One region of the Pseudoalteromonas sp. OANN1 genome, then DNA from elsewhere that is predicted to be linked to it. Evidence: riboswitches for the same ligand, from Rfam matches in the RefSeq annotation. Region 1 holds a riboswitch; the other holds the start of a gene.
The links. Region 1 has a riboswitch for lysine ahead of lysC (lysine-sensitive aspartokinase 3). Riboswitches for the same ligand answer to the same signal wherever they lie in the genome.
Positions count from the first base shown of each region.

Region 2: another riboswitch for lysine. It lies ahead of dapA (4-hydroxy-tetrahydrodipicolinate synthase); the one in region 1 lies ahead of lysC (lysine-sensitive aspartokinase 3).

Region 1 is NZ_JAMXSE010000004.1:73,277-81,080, reverse strand. It holds gene NH462_RS05125 (glyceraldehyde-3-phosphate dehydrogenase) at 1-45, opposite strand, end outside; gene NH462_RS05120 (DUF2989 domain-containing protein) at 234-1,034, shown strand; gene NH462_RS05115 (sodium-dependent transporter) at 1,096-2,421, opposite strand; gene NH462_RS05110 (DUF924 family protein) at 2,501-3,031, opposite strand; gene lysC (lysine-sensitive aspartokinase 3) at 3,154-4,500, opposite strand; lysine riboswitch at 4,589-4,759, opposite strand; gene nhaD (sodium:proton antiporter NhaD) at 4,905-6,152, opposite strand; gene NH462_RS05095 (hypothetical protein) at 6,309-7,553, shown strand; gene NH462_RS05090 (hypothetical protein) at 7,558-7,804, shown strand, end outside.
Region 2 is NZ_JAMXSE010000018.1:32,174-39,977, reverse strand. It holds gene NH462_RS15045 (hypothetical protein) at 1-413, shown strand, start outside; gene NH462_RS15040 (response regulator) at 399-2,123, opposite strand; lysine riboswitch at 2,266-2,444, shown strand; gene dapA (4-hydroxy-tetrahydrodipicolinate synthase) at 2,560-3,444, shown strand; gene NH462_RS15030 (2,3,4,5-tetrahydropyridine-2,6-dicarboxylate N-succinyltransferase) at 3,455-4,195, shown strand; gene NH462_RS15025 (PLP-dependent decarboxylase) at 4,195-5,400, shown strand; gene NH462_RS15020 (M14 family metallopeptidase) at 5,403-6,515, shown strand; gene NH462_RS15015 (phospholipase A) at 6,729-7,751, shown strand.

The DNA of each region.
Region 1 (7,804 bases):
CTCTTGCCAGCTGTTTTGATATTCTTGCTCGTGAGATAAGGTCATTTTTTCTGCCTAATAAACAATTTTCTTTGAACGGATAGCCCGAATGGGCACGGCTATTCTAATTTAAACTGCCGTGATTCTCCACTGTTACCGAACAATTCATTGCGTTAAACTAGTAAACTATTAGCTCTACCCTGTTTATTCGGGCGTAACCCCCTATAATTATAAAAAATCATTGAGGTCAAACTATGGCGTTTAAAAAGTCGCTAGTTTTTGCAGCGTTACTACTTGCTGGTTGCGACGACACCCTAACCTTGAACCAAGTGTGTAGCGAAACGCCTGGTTTTTGTGAAGACTTAAATAAAGACAGTCACTGTAAAGACGAACGTGCGTCGCTAATCTACGCGCGCTATCACGAATACAAGTCACCGACGGACGAAAACAAATATGACTTGTTGCAGAATTTAGAAAGCTACAACCAATGTGTTTCTCGCGCTGCCAAAATTGAGCACATCAAGTTAAAAGAAAAAACCACTTCACGAGTGGAAGGTCATCTCACTGCATTAAAAGAAATGACACGTATTTATAATGAAACAAAAGGCAGTAACCACCCAGGCTTACTTTATTATCATTGGTCTCGTAACAGTGATCGCACAGCAATGAACAAGCTACTGAACATGCAGGATGACCCTAGAGTTCAAAACGATCCTGAAATTCAGCTTTTCCTCGCAGAGTTTTACGCCAAAGTAGATGACGATAAAACCGTCGATATTCTCTACCGCGTATTAGAGCTAAACAAGAGAGGCCATACCCCTAACCCAGAAGTCTATTCATCTTTAGTCAGTATTTTCTACAAACACGAAAAGTATAAGCACGCATATACTTTTGCTAGAGTAGCTCAACTTTCTGGGGTTGAAGATATCGATATTATTCCAGTGACAAACCAACTGGCTGCAATGGGAAAAGATTTAGCCAACTTAGATTCATTGGCGCAACGAACTTACGAGAGCATTCAAGCTGGGGAGTTTGTTTCCCCACGTGATTTCTGAGCCTTGTTATAAAAATCAAAACGGGAAGCCTATGCTTCCCGTTTTTGAGAATAAATGATCACTACTTTGCCAGTGCTACGTTAATAAATACCGCGGTCATTAAGATTGGGCAAACAAATCTAACGTACTGAGCAAACCAGTAATGTGCACCACGAGATTCTAAGTGGAGCTGATTACCGCGCTTCCAAACCCAGCCAACAGTAATAAAGTAGAACAGTCCCATCAATGGTAGCTGATATTGCGTGAATAGACTGATCACCAATTCGAACAACCAATCAAAGTTTAGAATAATCGTGCTCGATGCTAATAAGATAACTAGCGTAACCAACCAAGTCGCTTGTTTACGTTTAAAGCCATGGTTTTCAACCAAGAAAGATACCGGAATTTCTGTTGAAGAAATGGTAGAAGTTACCGACGCAATCGACATAAGCACAAAGAAAGTCAGGCTAACCAATAATCCCATTTCCCCCATATTGGCAAATAGCTCGGGTAAAATGGCAAAAATCAAACGGCCTTCACCGATTAATTTGCCGTCTTGAAATACTTGAACACCATTTTGCTGCGCAACGAATATTGCAGGGATAATAAGTAAACCGGCCAAAAATGCGACACTGGTGTCTAGCATTGCAACACTAAACGTAAGCTTAGGTAGATTTTCATTCGGTTTTAAGTACGAGCCATAAATCATCATGCAGCCCACACCCAACGACAACGAAAAGAACGCCTGCCCCATCGCCGCGATGATCAAATCAGGATCGCTAATTTTTGAAAAGTCTGGAACTAAATACGTTCTAAACCCCTCTGCTGCGCCGTCTAACGTCGCCATATAGCCAATAAGGCAAAGCAGTAATACCAGTAACAACGGCATAAGTCTGCGCGACCAAGCTTCTATACCTGATTTTACGCCTTTGAGAATAATGCTCGCAGTCAAAATTAGCATCAGTGGCGTAAAGATAAAGTTTCTCAGCATCGAGTCACCGCTAAGAAACTGGTGTGCGGTATCTAATTCAGCCATTTGCGCAAGAGGAGCAAGTGCATGAGACAGCATCCATCCAGCCACAATGGAGTAAAAGCTGAGCATCACGATAGCACCAGCAAGGCCGATATACCCCGCCGCGGCTCCTATTTTCGGATTACCTTCACGCCAAGCAGTCTTAAGTGCTTTAACTGGGTTTGCTTGTGCCTGATGGCCTAAGTACAATTCTGTGTAAAGTGCAGGTAATGCGAGTAAGAAAATTACCGCAAAATAAACCAGTAAAAATGCACCGCCACCGTGGTTTGCGGCTTGTGTGGGAAATCCCCAAATGTTACCAAGTCCAACAGCCGCACCAGCTGCTGCTAACACAAAGCCAAGTCGGCTTTGAAATCCATCGCGCGTATGAGCCATGTCTGTAATCAATCATTATTTTTGTAGACGGCCGATTATACGTACTTCCGCTGAAAATGCGAGAGGTTCTAGCCGTGCCTCAGAAACTCGAGTTGGGCGTCTCTAGAAAGTCCATTTCTTCTTCTGTTGAATCGCGATTGAGTATTTCATTTCGATGGGGATATCGGCCAAATCTATCGATAATTTTTTTATGCGCGACTTCAAAATCATAATTAGGCAGGTCGCGAAAATAATGGTCTGCTGCACGATGGATGATGCGACTTTCGCTATGCATCATAGGTAGGTATAAAAACATCAATTCAGTATCGTTGAGCTGGCGGTGATAGCCCTTTTCGATGGCGTGTTGGGTGAGGCTTAGCGCCAAAGGATCACTGGCAAACGCCTCTGGAGTGTCTCTGAATATATTGCGTGAAAACTGATCTAAGATAATGATTTCGCACAGCGCGCCAAGTGGTGTTGCTCTCCAGCTCGAAAGCTCACCTTGGTGCGCCATTTGGTGCAAGATACCGAAGCGATTTTTTATTATGCGATCAAAGTCCGCAGACTTCTTCCACCAATCTGATTCAGTGCATTCAACAAACCAGAATTCGTAGACGTCTTTATAATTCATGATGGCACTCCTAGGGAAAAACAAACTTGATGGTCAGCAGACCCTAACCGTTATAAACAAAGTGCCACCCATCACTCAATAATGCAACTTTTTTATTAGTTCCGAATGGGCAATAAATTCACTTATGCAACCTCTAGTAATTTAGCATGAATTGACTGCACGACCTGATCTGACTCCTGCTGCTCAACTAAAAAGCACAGATTGTGCTTGCTCGCACCATGGCAAATTAGTCGAATATTAAACTCTGACAACACATCCATCAGGTTAAGTTGGCACTTCTTCAACTGGATCTCAGAACCTATCATGGCCACCAAAGTAAGATTATTTTCAACGGTCACATGACAAAACTCGCCAAGTTCATCCAAACAAGCTTGTTCTAACTCTGGTCGAGAAGCATTCGGCGCGTTATCTAGCGTAAGCGCGACACTAATTTCCGAAGTCGTTACCAAGTCAACCGATATATTGTAATTACTTAAAATGGTGAAGATACGAGCCAAAAAGCCGCTAGCAAGGAGCATTTCAGGGCTCTTTAGCGTCAATAGTATTTGGTTTTTGCGTTGTGTCACTGCACGAATGCCTGCTTGCGCCGTTTTCTCTTTTTCAATCCAAGTGCCACCCGCTTGCGGATCACGACTTGAACCAACAAATACTGAAATACCTTTACGACTCGCTGGCAATATAGTTGCGGGATGTAGCACCTTAGCACCAAATGTCGCCATTTCTGCCGCTTCATCAAAACTCAAACGAGGAATTGGTCTAGCCTTTACACACAAACGCGGATCGGTACTGAAAATACCAACGACATCGGTCCAAATATGCACACTTGACGCGTCAATTGCCTCAGCTAACAATGCAGCACTATAGTCAGAACCACCACGACCAAGCGTAGTCGTCTGGCCGTATTGGTCACTACCAATAAACCCTTGTGTCACCTGTACTGTGTCGCCAAGTAGCGCGACCAAATTAGTTTGCGCAGCTTCAAGCGTAGCTGCGACATTTGGATTCGCTTTACCAAATTGATTATCTGTTTTAAGCACTTTACGTACATCAAAGCGCGACGCCTGAACCTGGTTATTACGTAATATTTGGGTAAACAAATAAGAAGAAAAACGTTCGCCAAAGCTCAGCATTTCATCGCATTGCTGTCTGCTAAGTGCAGGTAAACTCGCAAGGCTTTCAAATTCACTGAACGTTTGCTTGTAACCCTCAGCAAGATCAGCATCCAAAGACACTTGGTCGATAATCGCTTGCTGTATGTTTTCAACCGCTGCAACAACTGCTTTGCGCCCGGCTTCATCTTCCTTTTGTTGGGTTAGCGTTACAAGGTGATTGGTTACGCCAGCACATGCACTAACAACGACCACTCGAACATTTGGGTTGTCACGAACAATGTGAGCACAACGAGACATAGCTTCAAAGTCAGCGACACTGGTACCGCCAAATTTGGCTACAACATACTGCGAATTCATTTTCTCTCCTCTCGACTGTTGGCACAGTCAAATTTTATAAGGAGAACTCGGCATGGGATTTCTAGAAAGACGAACGCTTGAAATGACCTTTGCCAGAAGCTCTCCACCAATACGGTGACAGTTCCGAGGATTCAGCCTCGTAAACCGAAGAATCGTTGCGACGAGCAACTTTTCTCCTCGGCGAATACTTCCCTCACTAGTGATCATTGGTCTCGTCACCTCACACTAACTACCTAAGCATCGCGCCTCTTCTGTTTATTTTGCCTTTGTTAATCTGAATAAAAGCAAAATAAAAGCCCGCAATAAATGCGGGCGATGTAAGAAAATTATCTTTTAGCCGTCTAGGTGTCAAGTTATTTATGAAAAACTTATCCCAAAGCGGTAAAAAATTAAATCCATTGATCTTAAATAAGCTGACCCGCGAAATACGCGCCACTATATCCAATGGTATATGCGATAAGCAGGTAGATACTCATTTTAAGATAGCTTGAGAAGGTTAAAGCTTTAACCTTACTCATTGCAATGATCCCCGCTGCAGAGCCAATAATGAGCATAGAGCCACCAACGCCAGTCGCATAAGTAAAGGTTAGCCATTGCGCTGGAGTCATCGTAATGTCTGCTTTTAATAGCGCAGCCGTCAAAGGCACGTTATCTACCGCCGCACTCATTAAACCGACCAAGTAGTTTGCGTATTCCGGCGCAAGATGCAGATATAAATCGGTAAACTTAGACAATACACCGACTTCTTTCAACGCACCAACTAATAACAGCACACCCACAAAGAACAATAAAGTGTCGTATTCAATTTCACGGATATAGTCGATGATTTTCTTATTTACGTCCTTCTTGCGCATCAAGAATTGCGCCATTAAGAACATCAAAGACAAGCCAAATAAGAAGGTTAACATCGGCGGTACATGGTATTGCACGCTTAAGAATAACGTGGCAAAAATGGTTGATAAGAAGATGAGCGCAATGGTGATATCGGTCTTTTCAATTCTGCGTAATTCAGCCTTTTCAAAGGTGATCTTATCATTCATGCCGATTGACAGCATCGCAGCTAAGATAAATACGCTAAAAATAGAGGGAGCGATTAGTAAAAGCAGATCAGGGATAGTCACTTTATCGGCTAGAAATATCATCAAGGTGGTTACATCACCGGTGATCAATGATACCCCACCGGAGTTAACACTAAAGATGATTAACGTCGCATATCTAATTAGCTTTTTCGGGTCTAATTTCAAAGACATGACTACAGCTAATGAAATAAGCGTCGCGGTGATGTTATCCGATATTGACGAAAATACGAATGCAAACGCACCGACCAAAAACATTAGCTTGCGTTCGCTAATATGGGTTGGCATGATCCGGTGAACAATATTTTGGATAAACCCTTTTGAGTTCAAGTAGGCAACAAATGTCATTGCAGCCATTAAGAACAGCCAAAGTGTCGCGATTTCCAAAATGTTATGGTCTAGCTCAATTTGTACAATTTCTGGGCTTTGACCATGAATTGGAGAGATAAAGGCGATAATCCAACATAAAGTACCAAAAAAAAGCGTTGTTTTGGCCTTGTTTACGTGAATAATATCTTCTATAACGATGAGTATAAAAGCGATGGCGATCAGGGTTAGAATAATGGGCGTGACCATAATGCGTAAACAACCTGTAATTAAATGTAACAAGGGGTGGGTTCGTTTTCGCGGCGGATTCTAGCACCATCACAGTCCCCATGCTACGTACGATAAACATTTTGTGACAAATTGATGAAGTAGTGATGTAACTTAACTACTACACACTGGAAAGTTATGATCCCAGCAAAAAAATTATTAAATACGATAAATGAACACTGGAGCGTACTCGAGCTACTTTTTAAACGATTTAAGCTCGCAGATTTCAGTCTAAAAGATGTACAAAACATCCTAAAACAGAAAAACCCTAGCTGGTCGAGTGAACGAATTTATAAAGAAACCAATCGATTACTCCAACAAGAAATTATTATCCCTTTAGCTAAATCTTCACAGTTAGAAATCAACCGTGCAATCGCTGACTTCGCCAGCTTTCTTTTACAAGAAGAGAGCCTTGGTTTAGCAGAAGAGATCACTGTGCTGGTAAAAGACTTAGAAAGATTAGGTAATCGCATCGCACAAGCTGGTGAAGAGGCTGACTACTCTGAGCTACGCCGTTTTAGCCGCATTATGGACGAACGCGTTCGTAAAATTGTTAAGCTGTTCGAACATAACGAAAGCGCTATCATGAACTTGGTTGAACAAGCCAAATCTGACACCTCAACGCTTTCTCTTGGCATGAGATATAAAGCCGTATTGGAAGCTTTTGACGAATATATCGAACCGATGCTGGAAATGGTCGATATTCATGGCCCTTTCCAACGCTGCTTTGATCAAATAGAGCTTCAGGTCAGTGAGCAAATTGACGAGATTGAACAATTAGGCCGTGGCGCTGCAGACAAACGTATGCTGGAGCAGCTCAGAACACGTATTTTAGATATGCACCTCATTGGTAGAGAAAGTTTAAGCCGCAGTGCCGATCTCCTAATGCCGTTAAGAGAAGAGCTACGCCGCAATACACTCATTACACGCCAAGCCTCCAAAGTCCTTGGACAAATTAGAAAGCGCGGCGTTGACCGCTTACTCTCACCAGTTCAACCAGAATTTGTGTCAGACATTCAACGTTTTAACCTCGGACAAAAGCGTCACATGGTCGCTTATATGGCAAGTCTCGTTGAGTTTGAGCATGAAGAATATCAGCTGCCCGATCACGATGATGTGCCAGCTTATCAAAGTCCTAACATTCCAGATTACAACTCGGTAAAAACGAGATTTCAACAAACCGGTAAAAAGCGCCAGGCACTATTGGGCTTTTTAAGCGATAGCTACCCTGATCTTGAAGCAGACGAAATGCTGTTTCTTTATCAAAAGCTGATCAACGAATCTGACTTGGCACTTAGCCAAGAACAACAAAAGAGCAAGATCACTATCGCATCGCATACCTTCTCTTTATATCCATTTAGTGCCAAAGCAAAACAAGATTAGCATTATGACGACAATTAACTTAGACATGCTCAATGAACTCCAAGCCATTAATAAAAAACTGGTGAGCGGGTATCATATCAGTGAGCAAGACACTACCCTTTGGCAAGAATTAGATCAGCAAATTGATAGCTATCAAGCGCTATTTTCAGCCTTAGGCCATGATTTACAGCACGATGCCCGTGGCTTTTATTATTTGGCAAGCGATGAAAGCACGCCAAATATGGGGAAAATTTCCCGTGCGATTGCCCTAA
Region 2 (7,804 bases), on a different contig from region 1:
GTTGGTTTGGTAAACCAGATGTGAGTGAGGCCACCCTAAACAGCAACACATCAGGGGATAAATTATCACTTGAGATCAATTCAGATGATTATGAACTATCTTGGCAAGTTAAGGTGCCTGTTAATTTGGCCTTAGATGTTGAGGTTGGTGTTGGCAAAATTGATATTCAAGATCTTAATAACTCTGCTGATTTAGAGGTAGGCGTAGGAAAAATTAAAATTGAGACTACCACCACCGATTTCAAAAAAGTGTCTTTAGATTCAGGTGTTGGTAAAACAGCAATGTCGGGTTTTGGCAATGTAGAAACTTCCGAAAAGAGTATGGTTGGCTCGACAACAGACTATCGTGGTCAAGGCCAGTATTCCATCGATGCAGAAGTCGGAGTTGGAAATATTCGTTTAAGACGAGACTAAGTCTCCACACTTATTCAGTAATAGCGCCACTTTGCTATGCAGCACATCCGGTTGCAACGGCTTATACAAATGAGCCGTTGCGCCAAGTGCGTAGACCTTATCCAGATCCTCCGCATTGGTATTTGCGGTCACGACCAAAATAGGCACAGCTGGATCTAGCTTTCTCAAACGCTCAGTGGCTTCAAAGCCATCCATCACAGGCATATTTAAATCCATTAGCACGATATCGAACTTACCCACCTCATATACTTCAAGGGCACCTTCACCATGTTCAACATGCGTTACTTGTTTGGCTACGGGCTGGAGCATTTTTTCAATCACGCGCGCATTTAGTAAGTTATCTTCCACTAGCAAAATGCGAGCTGACACCGGCTTCATTTTACGAGCCAATGTCTGTTGGTTGTCAATTTCAATGGGAACTCTCAAGGTTGCTCTTGTACCCGTTGGCTCCCTCTCAATAAAATCTAATCGTCCCCCAAGCGCTGAGGTGAGTAATTGGCAACGTTTAAGCCCTAACTGCGCCCCTTGAAAATGTTCGCTATGCACAGCTTCTCGTAGCTGCTGATAGTCGAACCCAGGCCCAGTATCTTCAACAACAAACTCTAAATATGGCGTATCTTCATCTACAACCAGATCCGCAAATACTTGAATGCTGCCACGCTCAGTAAATTTAATTGCATTATTGACCAATTCACTGATCAACCAACCAACACGCTTACAATCACAATAACAGGTCACATCTAACTCATTGCTCAATGCCAAATTAAAAGCGAGAGATTTCTTGTGTGCGGTTAGTTGAAAGGCAATACAGGCTGATTTTATTACTTCTCGCAACGCGACTTGATGACGCTCAATTACCACTTCTTGCTCGGAAAGGTTATTAAAATCTTGAACCGAATAAAGTAATACATCCAATTGATTTGCCGCGCTTTTCACATGCTGTAAGTGTTGGATTTCTTTGTTACTCAGATATTCATCTAAATACCCATGAATAGCCTGCAATGGCGTTCTTAGCTCGTGACTAACGCGTGCTAAAAATCGTGATTTTGAGTGTAGTGCATCGTCGGCAAGCTTTCTTGCCGCCTCTAATTTATCAAGTGTCTCAGCAATTTCTTGTGCCATTGGACGAAATACAAATTTCGCTTCTATAAACAGCAGCAACAGTCCGAGCAGCCAAATTAACAATTCAATTTTCCTCACCATCTCTGTCTTACTTCGCGCTTGCTGCTCGAATAGTGAAACGGCCTCATTCAGTTTTGGGAGTATATGCTGAGATGCAGTAAAGATTTGTTCCACCAGTTGAGGAGTGGATAGCTGTAACTGAGACCTTGATAAAGTGATAAAAGTATTACTTTGCAAATCCAATTGCACTGGCTCTTGGTAGTAAAGCGCTGCAAGCGCCTCATTCAAATAAATAGCCTCTCCTCCCTCTGTTTTAGTTAAAAACTCATGATTACTTTCAAATTTATCAATGGTTTGACGCAGCACCTCACTGTCTATTTTATCCTCTTGTGCACTGAAAAGTGCGATACGTTGGGACAGCATCCGCTGCATACCCGCAATATTAATTACGTGTGCGTCTTGGCTCTGCTGATACAGTAAATACTGCATAACCCCCATCGCCATCGACAGCAATATAGCCATAGCTAGTAATGCCCCGATATAACGATTTTTAACTTTATTTATTAACGACATTTTTTTGTTTTTCATCTCATCGCATTGTCTCAGCTGCAATGCTAAGTGTAGTTAACAATCGTAATATTTACAGTCTGATGCTTGACACCTAGACGGCCAAAATGTTTCAATGCGCGCTCACCCTATTTAGATAGTTTGATGCTACGGCGTCAAACTGAGGGCTGGAAGAGGTGCGTTATTCAGGTAACTAAGTGAAGGAGAGCAAACTCCGTTGCAGCTTAGTGAGGGGAATATACGCCGAGAAATTGAGTTATTGTTTGCTAATACTCATTTCGGGCGACTGGGCTGAATCCCAGCGACTGTCACCAACATACTTGGTGGAGAGCTTCTGGTCTTAGAAAAATAAGGCCATTGGCTGCCTTATCCTTTTTAAGTCCATTGCTCTTCGAATTTTAACAGTTCGAAGTTTGGACACCCTCCTAACTCCGAACATGATTTAAGTTCGGTAGAGATGAAATCACAATTCAATTTATCTGACTATCCGTTGTGGACTGCTTTAGTAACGCCTTTTGATGCTGAAAATCAGGTTGATTTTGGCGCATTAACGACGCTTGTACGCGATCAAGAGCAAGCTCGTAACGGTATTCTTTTACTAGGCAGTACCGGCGAAGGCCTTGCGCTTACCCAACAAGAGCAGCAACAAATCGTTGAGTTTGTTTGCCAGCTCGCCCCAAGCGTACCACTCATGGTTGCCGTTGGCGGCAGTAATCTTGAGCAGCAAACACAATGGGTGCGCTTTTGTAATACGCAGCCCATTGATGCACTCTTACTTGGCTCACCAATCTACGCAAAGCCCGGCAAAGTTGGTCTGACGCATTGGTTTAGCACACTACTCGATGAGAGCCACAACCCTTGCATGCTCTACAATGTACCTGGTCGCAGTGCCGTTGCTATCGCCCCTGACCTACTCGGCGAACTAGCTTGCCACCCTAATCTGTGGGCACTAAAAGAAGCCAGTGGTGATATTGCCACCTTTGAAGCATTTCGTCAGGCAGCACCTGATGTCGCCATCTATAGCGGCGACGATGGCTTAATGCCCTACTTTGCACAAGCAGGTGCAACGGGGCTAGTGTCTGTTGCGGCAAATGCATGGCCACAGCAAACCGCAGAATTTGTAAGGCGCTCGTTAAGCGGCACCTCTCCTAATTTATTTACCACTTGGTCAGAAGCTGCAAATAGCTTATTTGCAGTGGCAAATCCCATACCAGTCAAAGTGTTAATGCACTTGCAAGGGAAGCTCACAAGTCCAAACTTGCGCCCGCCACTGACACATTTGGAACTCACCCATACCGATGCGATCACTCGCGCGAACGAAACGATTTTATCTTGGAATTAAGGCAGTAAACATGAGCTGGTTAACCCTACTAAACGATTTAGAAAATGGCACAGTACGTGCTGCAACACAGGATGAGCAAGGCCATTGGCATGCTAATGTAGAAGTAAAACAAGGGATCCTTGAAGCATTTAGAAATGGCGTAAATACGGAATTCCCGGGTGGATTTGTTGATAAAGACAACTTAGCACCACGCGGATTTGCTGCCCAAGATGGCGTTCGTATGGTTCCTGGCGGAAGCAGTGTGAGACGTGGCGCTTACGTCGCAGCGGGCACAATCATTATGCCACCGGCTTATGTCAACATTGGTGCCTATATTGATTCAGGTACTATGGTAGATAGTCATGCGTTGGTTGGTTCTTGCGCGCAAATTGGTAAAAATGTCCACCTTAGCGCAGCAGTACAAGTGGGCGGTGTATTAGAGCCGGTTGGAGCCAGTCCTGTTGTTGTTGAAGACGATGCCTTTATTGGTGCAGGCTGTGTATTGGTTGAAGGGGTTGTTGTTAAACGCGGTGCCGTATTAGCACCGGGTGTGCGCCTTTCAGCAAGTATTCCTGTCTATGACTGCGTGAACGAGCGCTTGCTTGACAAAGGTGAAGCCATCCCTGAAAACGCGATAGTGATCCCAGGCTCTCGTCCAGCCTCAAGTGAGTGGGCGCGCGAGCAAGGACTAAGTATGTCATGCGCACTTATCGTAAAATACCGTGATGAACAAAGTGATGCATCACTGGCGCTGGAAGAGGTTCTACGCTAATGACTTGGTTGAGCACGTCACAGCGAATTGCAGCTGAGGCATTGATCCAGCAACAAGATACGCCATTCTTTTGCTACGATTTAGATAAGCTAAGTGCGCATGTTAAGCCCTTAGTTGATCAGCAAATCGTTAAGCTTTGGTATGCCGTAAAAGCGAATCCGTTATCACATATCATTAAAACCCTAGATAACGCAGGGTTTAACTTTGATGTGGCATCTAGCGGCGAGCTTGATCAGGTGTTATCTCAAGGGATCGCACCTGAACGCGTGCTCAACACAGGTCCTGCCAAATCGCTAAAGCAGATCCGTCATTTTGCCACACAAGGCGTACGTATTTTCGTGGCTGAAAGTCACAATCAAGTACGCTGGTTAAATCAAGTGGCCGAAGAGTTTGAGCTTCAATTTGAAGTTTTACTGCGGGTGCAGTTACGCTTTGATAAAGCAGAGCACAATCCACTTGGTGGCAATACGCTGACTCCTTTTGGTCTTGGCGCAGAGCAGTGGCAAGCCCTAACTTTAAGTGACTACACCTACCTAGACTTTGTCGGACTGCATATTTTCCAGTGGGGCAATATGCTCTGCAGCGATACGCTCGCTGAACTTTGGCAGGCAATGGTTGCACCTTTAGTTCAGCTCGCTGCTGATTTAGGGATTACTCTAAAGGTGCTCGACTTAGGTGGCGGCCTTGGCATTCCCTATGATAGGCAAAGCCCTTCTCTCGATTGGCAGAAATTATTAGACACGCTCGCATTAATAAAAACCGCCACGCAAGTGCAAGAATTATGGATGGAGTTAGGCCGCTATGCGGTTGGCGAATGTGGTTTTTATCTCAACCCTGTGGTGGAACAAAAGCAAAACTACGGAGAACAACAACTGATTGTCGCAGGCGGTGTCAATCACCTGCTGCGCCCAGCCGTTACCGGACAAGCTTTCCCCGCTGAATTGTTACGCCAGTCTCAAGCTGAGGCCACAGACTTTCATATTCATGGCCCACTTTGCACTGCATTGGATAAATTAGGCACCCTAGTCTTACCAAGCGACAGTGCCGATGGCGATTGGCTTGTTTTCAGTCAGTGTGGCGCTTACGGCTACACCGAAAGTATGCCGTTCTTTTTATGTCATGAGCTCCCAGCAGAGTACATCATCTCAGGTGGAGAAATCAGCTGTGTCCGTGAAGCAGAGCCCGCTTCAAGTTATTTGAGGTAAACATGAATACCATTACACAACAACATATTCAGGTTGGTGAAATTGCCAATGGCTTGCCTTTGACTATTCCGGTCTATCGCATTAAAGGCGATGGCAGTGGGCCTAAGGTGTATATTCAAGCGAATATGCATGGCGCCGAAGTGCAAGGTAATGCAGTGATTTATCAGCTACTAGAACAGTTGAAGCAATTGTCATTAAAAGCGGACATCACCTTAGTGCCTTACGCAAACCCGATTGGTTGTAATCAGAAATCTGGTGAGTTTACCTTAGGGCGTTTCGATCCAATTACAGGCACGAATTGGAATCGAATGTACATCAACCATTCCGGGTTGGTTGCCGAGTTTGTGGAGCAAAACCCGACGCTACCAATAACAGAAATCGCTCAGCAATTTCGCCAACGATTAGTTGAGCGTACCCAGGCACTACTTGATGGGCCCTTAGATAGGTTGACAACAGGTAAGCGCATCGCCTTGAGTTTACAGCGCCTAGCTCATGAAGCTGACATTGTTTTAGACCTTCATACGGGACCAATTTCAGCAAAACACCTGTATTGTCCTGAGTATGCAAAAGACAGCGCTCGATATTTTGATATTCCACATGTGTTACTTATTCCAAGTGACTTTGATGGAGCAATGGATGAAGCAAGTTTTTGTCCATGGTGGAACTTGCAGCAAGCCTATCAGGCTATAGGCCGAGAGATCCCAGTATTAACTGAAGCGTTTACGGTTGAACTTGGCTCTCAAGAAAAAATTGATTTAGCGGAAGCATTGAATGACGCTAATAGCATTTTGAGCTACCTAAACCATAAACAGGCCTTTCAAGACGCGCACTTTATGCCACGAGACATCACCCGCTACGTCTGTCGACTAGAGAACTATCGTGCCTTTTATGCCCCGATGGGAGGCATGGTGGAGTACACGGCAAAGCTTGGTGAGCATATCAAGGCGGGTCAAACCATCGCCAAAATTCTCAGAATGGAGCGCTATTTATCAGAAACGCCCTTAAATGAGATCCAGTTAGACGAAGATGCCATCGCCATTTTGCACTTTGCCTCTGCTAGTGTGAATCAAGGTACTGAGCTTTATAAGTTTTTTACTCAAGTTGAAACGCTTTAACTTGAGTACTTTTATTGCGTGAGAGTAAGTCAAAGCAAATAAGCTCTGCTTGTTTAGCTTAACGCTTACTAAGGTATGGCGGCGATAGCCGCCACCTTTTTCTTATTCGTACGTATTTTTCTTTCTGACATTTTTGACCTTCGAGATTCATTTCCCTTTCATTATCATTGGTTAATAATGTAATCAATTGTACTTACTCTCGGCGCACATAGGATGAAATTTACAGACTTATCAATACCGGCTTTGGCCTTGCTTACCTTGCCACTTTACGCTCAAGAAGCCCAACAGGAAGATGAAATCGATTTAGTCAAACAGTGCGTGCTAAACGCGGTGTTAACTGGAGAAAAAGATAAAACCATAGAGCAGGTCCGTACCGAATGTGCCGAGGCTGATGCTGATAAAACCTTAAGCCAATTAGATAAACGCATGGCGCGTGAACGTGTAACGGAAAAAAACCGTAATGTCTTAACACCACATAAGCGCAATTATATTTTGCCTGTGTCCTATATGACCAATGTCAACAGCAGACCATTCGACGGTCTAAAAGCCATTGATGATGAAGATGGCGAGCCAATCGACAATTTTGAAGCCAAATACCAAATTTCGTTAAAAGCGCCTATTTATAAAAACTTCTCGGATAAAGATCAGGCAATTTATTTTGCTTTTACACTACAATCATATTGGCAGCTGTACAACAAAGATGTGTCTTCGCCATTTCGTGAAACCAACTATGAGCCAGAAATCTTTTGGATTAACTTTTTAGATGATGAAAACGTGCTGTGGGGCGATGAGATGGCCTTTGTGCTTGGGATTTCTCATCAATCTAACGGTCGCAGTCAACCAAACTCCCGCTCTTGGAATCGTATCTATGCGAATTTTATTTGGGAAAACCGAGGCTTTGTATTCAGCTTTAAACCCTGGTACCGCTTACCGGAAAATGATAAGGACGATGCATTAGATCCGCGTGGAGACGACAATCCAAATATCGATGAGTACTTAGGTCACTTTGAGTTTAGTGGGGTATATCGCCACGAAGAGCATGAGTTTGGCTTTATGTGGCGCAATAACTTAAACAGCGATAATCGCGGTGCAATTCAGCTAGACTGGTCATTCCCGATTTGGGGAAGGTTGCGTGGCTACGCACAGTACTTTAATGGCTACGGCGAAAGCTTAATAGACTACAACACGCATACCCAAAGGCTTGGTATTGGCGTATTGCTCACTGATATTCTTTAAGCACATTCGAATACAAAAAAGCTCTGAACACTCAGAGCTTTTTCGTTTGGAAA